Regions from separate parts of the Caulobacter sp. GW821-FHT09B08 genome, predicted to be linked through region 2. Evidence: predicted binding sites of a transcription regulator. Region 2 holds the regulator's gene; the other holds the start of a gene.
The links. Region 2 encodes LexA, which represses DNA repair genes until DNA is damaged. Its sites were predicted from a motif close to ATGTTCNCNANNTGTTCT; they were not measured.
Positions count from the first base shown of each region.

Region 1: recA (recombinase RecA) is a predicted target of LexA. The motif match lies at 2,175-2,192, and genes of this name have one in related genera.

Region 1 is NZ_JBWKPL010000004.1:24,182-28,436, forward strand. It holds gene alaS (alanine--tRNA ligase) at 1-588, opposite strand, end outside; gene recA (recombinase RecA) at 998-2,071, opposite strand; gene AC07OA_RS13505 (sensor domain-containing phosphodiesterase) at 2,414-4,018, shown strand; gene AC07OA_RS13510 (DUF885 domain-containing protein) at 4,031-4,255, opposite strand, start outside.
Region 2 is NZ_JBWKPL010000006.1:14,886-19,140, reverse strand. It holds gene AC07OA_RS17045 (FkbM family methyltransferase) at 1-677, shown strand, start outside; gene AC07OA_RS17040 (energy transducer TonB) at 1,267-1,653, opposite strand; gene lexA (transcriptional repressor LexA) at 1,743-2,447, opposite strand; gene AC07OA_RS17030 (methyltransferase family protein) at 2,590-3,186, shown strand; gene AC07OA_RS17025 (VOC family protein) at 3,222-3,728, opposite strand; gene AC07OA_RS17020 (MaoC family dehydratase) at 3,916-4,255, opposite strand, start outside.

The DNA of each region.
Region 1 (4,255 bases), on a different contig from region 2:
GTCGCCATCCTCATCCGGCGAACCGGGAGGGCCGCCGGGGATGCCTTCGCCGTGGTCGAAGAAGATCTCCGAGCACGGGCCGCAGGGGCCGGTGTCGCCCATCGACCAGAAATTGTCGTTGGTCGGGATGCGGATGATGCGGTCGTCGGAGAGGCCCGCGATCTTCTTCCAGAGATCGGCCGCCTCGTCGTCGGTGTGGTAGACGGTGACCAGCAGCTTGTCCTTGGGTAGGGCGAAGTCGCGGGTCAGCAGGGTCCAGGCATGGTGGATCGCCTGTTCCTTGAAGTAGTCGCCGAACGAGAAGTTGCCCAGCATCTCGAAGAAGGTGTGGTGACGGGCGGTGTAGCCGACATTGTCCAGGTCGTTGTGCTTGCCGCCGGCGCGGACGCACTTCTGCGAGCTGGTGGCGCGCGGATGGGCCGGGGTCTCGGCGCCCGTGAACACGTTCTTGAACGGCACCATGCCGGCGTTGACGAACAGCAGGGTCGGATCGTTCTGCGGCACCAGCGGAGCCGAAGGCGTGATCGCGTGATCGGCCGCGCCGAAGTAGTTCAGGAAGGTGCTGCGGATCTCGTTCAGGCTGGGCATCGGCGTCTCGAGTGTTCGTACAGAGTCCGGTCGAACCGGAAGTCGGCGCTGCATAGCGCGGTTTCAAGATTTGTGGAAACCAAGTCGGTGATCTTGGGGCGGAATGAGGCTCGCGCCTGAGCACTCCCCCCTCCGTCGGCTGCGCCGGCACCTCCCCCACGGGGGGAGGACCTATCGAGGCGCACCCACTTGCCCCCACCTGACCGCTTCGCGGTCTGTCCGCCCCCGTAGGGGGCGGAGGGGCGGAGGCCTGAATAAAATCGGACGCCTGGCATGGGGTCCAGGCGTCCGGGGATCGCGGCCGGCCGTGGCGGTAAGCGCGGCGGGCTATAAGGCGGGGTCGCCCGCAGCGGGCGGCGGCCGCGAAGCTTCCGGGCGGCGGCCCATGGGGGAGCCGCCGCCGGAAATCCTAGTCTTCGGTGTCGTCGTCTTCCGACGGGCCGACCAGAAGCTCTTCCTCGATCTTCTGCGACGACTTGCGCACCGCCGCCTCGATCTCGGCGCACAGGTCCTTGTTGACCTTCAGGAACTCGCGGACGTTGTCGCGGCCCTGGCCGATGCGCTGGCTGTTGTAGGAGAACCAGGAGCCGGCCTTGTCGATGATGCCGCCCTTGACGCCCAGGTCGATGATCTCGCCCAGCTTGGAGATGCCCTCGCCGTACATGATGTCGAACTCGACCTCGCGGAACGGCGGGGCCACCTTGTTCTTGACCACCTTGACCCGGACGTTGTTGCCGACGATCTCGTCGCGGTTCTTGATCGAACCCGTGCGGCGGATGTCCAGGCGGACCGAGGCGTAGAACTTCAGGGCGTTGCCGCCCGTGGTGGTTTCCGGGCTGCCGTACATCACCCCGATCTTGTGACGGATCTGGTTGATGAAGATGACGATGGTGTTGGCCTTGTTGATCGAGGCGGTCAGCTTGCGCAGCGCCTGGCTCATCAGACGGGCCTGCAGGCCCGGCAGGCTGTCGCCCATCTCGCCTTCGATTTCGGCCTTCGGGGTCAGGGCCGCCACCGAGTCGACGATCACGATGTCGACCGCGCCCGAACGCACCAGGGTGTCGGTGATCTCCAGGGCCTGTTCGCCGTTGTCGGGCTGGGCCACCAGCAGGTTGTCGAGATTGACGCCCAGCTTGAAGGCGTAGCCCGGATCCAGGGCGTGCTCGGCGTCGACGAAGGCGGCGGTGCCGCCGGCCTTCTGGCACTCGGCCACCACGTGCAGGGCCAGGGTGGTCTTGCCCGAGCTTTCCGGCCCGTAGATCTCGATCACCCGGCCCTTGGGCAGGCCGCCGATGCCGAGCGCGATGTCCAGGCCCAGCGAACCGGTGGAGATCGACTCGATCTCGACCTTGCCCTTCTCGCCCAGCTTCATCACCGAGCCCTTGCCGAACGCCCGGTCGATCTGGGCCAGCGCCGCTTCCAGAGCGCGCTGCTTGTCGCCGTCTTCCTTGCCCACGAGTTTCAAAGCCGCCTGGTTGCTCATTGTTGGTCCGCCCTTATTCCATGATTCCGACAACCGGATCGGAGGTTCGCGACCGCCGCGCCCACCCGCCTGTGGAATGATTAATGCGTACATGGTTTGTTCCATGTTCGCAACATGTTCTTACTGTAAGGGCCCTATACGTCAGATACGGTCGTATCGACCCTCGCGATCGACGCTAACCTTGACAATACATCTGGGGCGCGAGCCGATCCGCGCGAACACATCCCAGGGTACGTCGGGTGCGACATTTCCCCACATCTGCAAGGCGATAGCGAAGCTCCAACGCAACCGGTCCTTAACAAGAGCCCGCCCATTCTGGTCGCCTTCCGGGGGGACTACGTCTTGTCGATCGATCCGCGTCGCCTGCTGAGCCTGGCCTTCGCCAGCGCCGACCTCTTGCTTGAAGTCGAGAACGGCCGGGTGACCCTGGCCCTCGGCGCCGCCCAGCGGATCATGGGCCAGGACGAGCGCACCCTGATGGGCCGCGCCTGGCGCGATCTCTTCACCGCCGCCGACCGTCCGCTGATCGACGCGACCACCGCCATGATGGGCGACGGCCAGCGCCGTGGTCCGGTCACCATCCGCATGGCCGGCGAACCGGTCCGCTACGTGAACCTGACCATGCGCGCCCTGCCCGACAACGGCGGCCGGATCTCGGTTTCGGTCACGCCGGGCACGGCGCCGTCCGGCGAGCTGGACGAGGCCGGCCTGCGCTCGCGCGAGAGCTTCGAAGACATCGCCCGCGGCCTGTTCGAGGCCGCCCGCGTGACCGGCCTGGAACTGGAACTGGCCATGGTCGACTTCTCGGGCCTGGATTCGGTGCGCCAGCAGCTGTCCAAGCCCGAGGCCCACGCCCTGGACCTGAGACTGGCCGGCGCGGTGCGGGCCGAGTCCCACGCCGGGGCCATGGCCACCCAGCTGTCGTCCGAGCGCTTCGCCCTGGTCCGCGCCAAGAGCGATCATCCCGACGAGATGGCCCAGCGCCTGACCAGCGCCACGGCCATGCAGGCCAGCGCCCACATCGTACCCATCGACGGCGGCGTGGCCCCGTCGCGCGGCCTGAAGGCCCTGCGCTACGCCCTGGACGACTTCCTGCGCGAGGGGCTGAAGGACACCCCGCCGCTCAGCCTGTCGGAAGCCATGAACCGCTCGGTCAAGCGCACCCTGTCGCGGGCCGGCGCCCTGGGCGTGGCGGTCAGCCAGCGGCGCTTCACCCTGGCCTACCAGCCGGTGGTCGACTTGCGGACCGGTGTCGCCCACCACCACGAGGCCCTGGTGCGCTTCGAGGACGGCGGCAGCCCGTTCCAGCTGATCCGCATGGCCGAGGAATTCGACCTGATCGAGGAGCTGGACCACGCCATCGCCGAGATGGCGGTCAAGCGCCTGGCCGGCGACCGCACCGGCGCGGTCAAGCTGGCGGTCAATGTCTCGGGCCGCACCATCGTCAGCGAGACCTTCGTCAATCACATCGCCGGCCTGCTTTCCAAGCACGAGGCGGCCAAGGGCCGGCTGATCTTCGAGATCACCGAGACCAGCGCCATCGACGACCTGCCGCGCGCCAATCTGCACATCCAGGGCCTGCGCGGCCTGGGCTCGCTGGTCTGCCTGGACGACTTCGGGGCCGGCGCCTCGTCGTTCGCCTATCTGCAGGAACTGAGCCTGGACATCGTCAAGATCGACGGCCGATACGTGCGCGAGCTGGCCGGCAACGGCCGCGACGGGGCCATGGTCCGCCGCCTGGTCGAGCTGTGCCGCGACCTGAAAATCCGCACCGTGGCCGAGATGGTCGAGACCGCCGAGGTCGAGGACGTGGTCCGCAAGGCCGGCGTCGACTTCGCCCAGGGCTGGCTGTTCGGCAAGCCGGCCGACCAGCCCCAGCCGGCGCTGAAGCTGAACTCGGTCATGCCGGCGGCGCGACGCGCGGGGGTTTCGGAAGGCTGGGGCTAAGCCCTACTCCCCCTACTTCCCCGCCTTCGTCCGCGCGATGTAGTCGTCGATCACCCTGTCCAGCACGACCAGCGGCGTCATGCCCGACAGCAGGCCCGCGTCGTGGAATTTCTTGATGTCGAACTTCTTGCCCAGCGCCTTCTTCGCGCGCTCGCGGGCCCGCAGCCAGGTGATCTTGCCGACCATGTAGCTGCACGCCTGGCCCGGCCAGACGACATAGCGCTCGATCTCGGTGAT
Region 2 (4,255 bases):
CGCTTAAACTTAAAGCTGTCCGGTCGGAGTACGGAATCTGGATGCGGGCAAATTGGGGTGACACCACCTTCAATTACTGTGTGCGTGGGTCCTATGGGCGCTTCCTGTCCGATCTTCTTCGAAATCAGCGAAGCGAGTTCGTGTTTCTAGACATTGGAGCCAATCAAGGGCTCTATGCCTTGGTCGCAGCGAAGAACAGATACTGCGTTCGCGCAGTCGCGTTTGAACCTGTCAGGGCTACGTTCCAGCTTTTGCAGGACAACATTGGGCTAAACCGCGCAACTCGCGTCATTGCCTGCAACTATGGCATCTCCTCGTCAGACGAGACGCTCCAGATATCAGTCAGTGCTGCACACAGCGGGGCTGCGTCGATCCACCACAAGCCCGACGGCAGTTCGTACCAGCAGATCGAGGTGCGGACGGGCGACGCCATTTCCGAACACATCATCGAAGCCCTGCCGATCATTGTGAAGGTGGATACCGAGGGGCACGAGGCTCTGGTGATCGAGCAGTTGATGGCGTCGTCGTTTGTCGCGGATATCCAGGCGGTGTTCTACGAGGTCGACGAGAGCTGGGTTAACCCGGCGGACATAGAAGGCGCTCTCAGGGCGCAAGGGTTTTCGAACTTCAAGAAGGTGCGATCAGGCACGCACTACGACGTTCTGGCGACCCGGTGACGCCAGGTCCGCCGCCCTAGGGCAGCGTCCGGGTTGCACCCCCCACCCCTAAATCGAATGGGGACCCCCGACAGCGGACCTTCCGGCCGTCCCCAACGGGCGGGGAGCGGACGTTGCTTGGCTTACTCCGAGCGCAACGCGGCAAGCGCCGCTAGATCGGGCATCTGGCCGTAGTCGGTTGCGAAAACCTCAGACGACGTTCGCGCCCATTCCAGCACGGACGCCTCGCCCTCGATCCAACTGGCGAACCCTCGGGCCTGCCACGAGTAACCCTCGGCATTGGCCAACTCGAACAGCTTCTCAACAAAGCGCTCAGCTATCGACTGCCCCCAAGACAGCGCTGCGTCGGCCGAAGGGGCATCGATCCAAACGATTCATCATCCCAGCCGCCGTCACGATTGGCGGCGAACTCATCGGGGCTCTCAAATCCAAATCTGAACAGGTAGCGCATATGCGACCATAGAGCCGACGCTGCCGAGTTCCGCAACGGGTCGAAAGCCGAAGTTGGCCACTGGTTACGGACAGTCAGATCACTACCGCGAGCAAAGGGCTGTGTTGGTCGACATCGGCCCTGGAGCGCGAGGCCGCCTCAGTTGACGTCGATCCCGTGGTTTCGGGCGTTGCCCCAGCTGTAGTGGAGCTCCACCCACAGGCGGCGGCCAGCGACCACGGCGCCGTGCTTGTCCCTGCCGTGGACCTTTACGCGGGAAAGCACCTGCTGGGTGGCGGCTTCGAAGCCCTGGTCGGCGGGGGTGACGCGCGCGAGGTCGCAGTCTTTCAGTCGGCCCGTGGGGTCGATGGCGCAGGTCGCATAGGCCCAGCCGGAGAGGCCGGCCTGGATCGCGGATCGCGGATAGAAGCGCTTGATCGCCTCGGGATCCGAACGCAGCGCCACGTCTTCGACGCGCAGCACGTTCGCCGGCGGGGTCGGATGGGCGGCCGGCGTCGCCTGCAACATAAGGATCAACGACAGCATCCGCTCCCCCAAGCTTTGTGCGCCTGGGCCGACTGAAGCGCGCTGGTGGAGAGGCGTCAACCCTGGGTTAGGGTGACGCCGCCTCGTCCTTAGTGGTAGCGGCGGATCAGGCCTACCAGCTTGCCCTGCACCTCGACCTGGTCGGGGCCGAAGATACGGGTCTCGTACTTGGGATTGGCCGCTTCCAGGGCGATGGAGCCGCCCTTCTTGCGCAGGCGCTTGAGGGTGGCTTCCTCTCCCACCAGGGCCACGACGATCTCGCCGCTGTTGGCGGTGTCGCCCTTCTTGATGATGACGTAGTCGCCGTCGAGGATGCCGGCCTCGATCATCGAGTCACCCTGGACCTCCAGCACGTAGTGCTCACCACCGCCCAGCATGGTCTCGGGCACCGGCAGGCGCTCGCGTTCGTGCTGGATGGCGTCGATGGGGGTGCCGGCGGCGATGCGCCCCAGGATCGGCAGTTCGCGCGTGTTGTCGGCGGCGATGGCCGGAGCGGGCAGGGACGGGGCCTGACCGCCGCCCTCGACCACCTGGGGCTTGAAGGTTCCTCGGCCCTTGGGTGGCGACGCCGTCGTGGCCTGCTGGGGCAGCTTGACCACCTCCAGCGCGCGGGCGCGGTGGGCCAGGCGGCGGATGAAGCCGCGCTCTTCCAGCGCCGTGATCAGCCGGTGAATGCCCGACTTGGACGCCAGGTCCAGCGCCTCCTTCATCTCGTCGAAGGAGGGGGAGACGCCGGTCTCCTTGATCCGTTCGTGGATGAACATCAGCAGCTCGTGCTGCTTGCGCGTAAGCATGTCCGGCCTCGCCAGTCGTCGCGGAACAAACCGCTAACCTCTGTAAATGTTCTCTAGGTGTTCTTCGTTAATGTCAAGTTGACGAGACGACCCTTGTTCGCTGTAGCTTGCGAGGCCTGCAACCTCGCGGGGAGCGCCTGTCTTGATCGATCATGCCTGGATCCTGGACGCCGGTTGGCCGCGCGCTTTCTGGGGCAGCTACCTGGTCTTCGGCCTGTTCGAGACCTGGGTCTGGCTGCGCGACCGGCGGGCGGCCAGCGGGGCGAGCGCCGACAAGGGCAGCCTGCGGGCCGTGGTGCTGGTGATCGTCGCCGGGGTCTTCGCCGCCTTCTACGTCTCGCATGCCGTTGAATTTGCTCGGATCGTCGCCTGGAAGCCCGAGCTGCGGGCCCTGGCGCTGGTCTTGATCTGGGGCGGCCTGGCGCTGCGGCTCTGGGCCATCCTGACCCTGGGCGCCTTCTTCCGGGTGACAGTGCATCTGCAGGATGGGCACCGGATGATCACCACGGGGCCTTATCGCATCGTGCGCAATCCGGCCTATCTGGGCAGCCTGACGACCCTGGTCGGCTTCGGGCTGGGCCTGGGCAACTGGCTGTCGGTGCTGGTCCTGTTCCTGGCCGGTCTGATCGCCTTCGGCTGGCGGATCCGGGTGGAGGACGCGGCCCTGACCGCCCGATTCGGCGAGGAGCACCGGGCCTACCGCAAGCGCAAGGCGGCGCTGATTCCGTTCGTCTGGTAGGGCGGGGCGACTCGCCGAGCCGCCCCTTTCCCCGTTCAGGCCAATTCCAGGGTCTTGGCCTGCGGTTGGTGGGAGTCCAGCGCCGTGTTCGGGTCGGCCAACTGGGTCACCGCATTGGCGAAGCCCAGATACTCGGCCGCGAAGTTCGGCGGCAGGATCTCGACCAGCCAAGTGTTCTCGACCCAGATCTCGACCACGTGGAAGTGGCCGCCGCGATCGCAGACGAAGGCGTCCCAGCCCTTGGCCTGGGCGCGGGCCAGGACATCGACCTCCGCCATATCGACGCTGAGGGCGAAGTGGGTGGGCGAGCGGCGGTCGGCGCCTTCCGGCTGGCGCACGAACACCGTGCCGGGCTCGCCGTTGGCGACCATGACGCAGCCGGCCGGATAGATCTCCAGGGCGGTGCCGCGGCCGTCGGCCTTGAACACCATGTAGCTACCGGGGTTCGGCGGGAAGTCGACGACGACGCCGCCCATCAGGTCGGCGAAGAACTCGGCCGCGCCCTGGGGGTCTTCGGCGCTGACGGAGAGGTGGTGGATCATGGGATTTCCTTGGATTTGGACGCGAGCGTTCGCGCGCCGGCGGTGGGGGCCGCCGGCTGAAACGCTCATGATTTCGATGTTCACTGATCGACGTTACGCGCCGAGGCCGCGCGATGTAGGGGCGCGCGGACGTCGCCTCAACTTACAAGGCTGTCATGAAGCCGATTTAATCCAGGGTAGGTGGTGGTCAGCCCTTGGCGGGGCGACGTCGACGCGGGACGCGGACCACGGCCTCGCCGTCCATGATCAGGTCCTCGTCGACCAGACCCTCGCAGCGCAGGGTGACCCGGGCGCTGGCCTCGTCGATGGCCGAGACGGTCACGCGCGCGATCACCGTGTCGCCGATCCGCACCGGCCGGTGGAAGGCCAGGGTCTGGGACAGGTATATCGCCCCGGCGCCCGGCAGGATCGTTCCGACCACGGCCGATCCGAACGAGGCCGACAGCAGGCCGTGGGCGATTCGACCGCGATAGGCGGTCTTGGACGCGAAGGCCTCGTCCATGTGCACGGGGTTGAAGTCGTCGGAA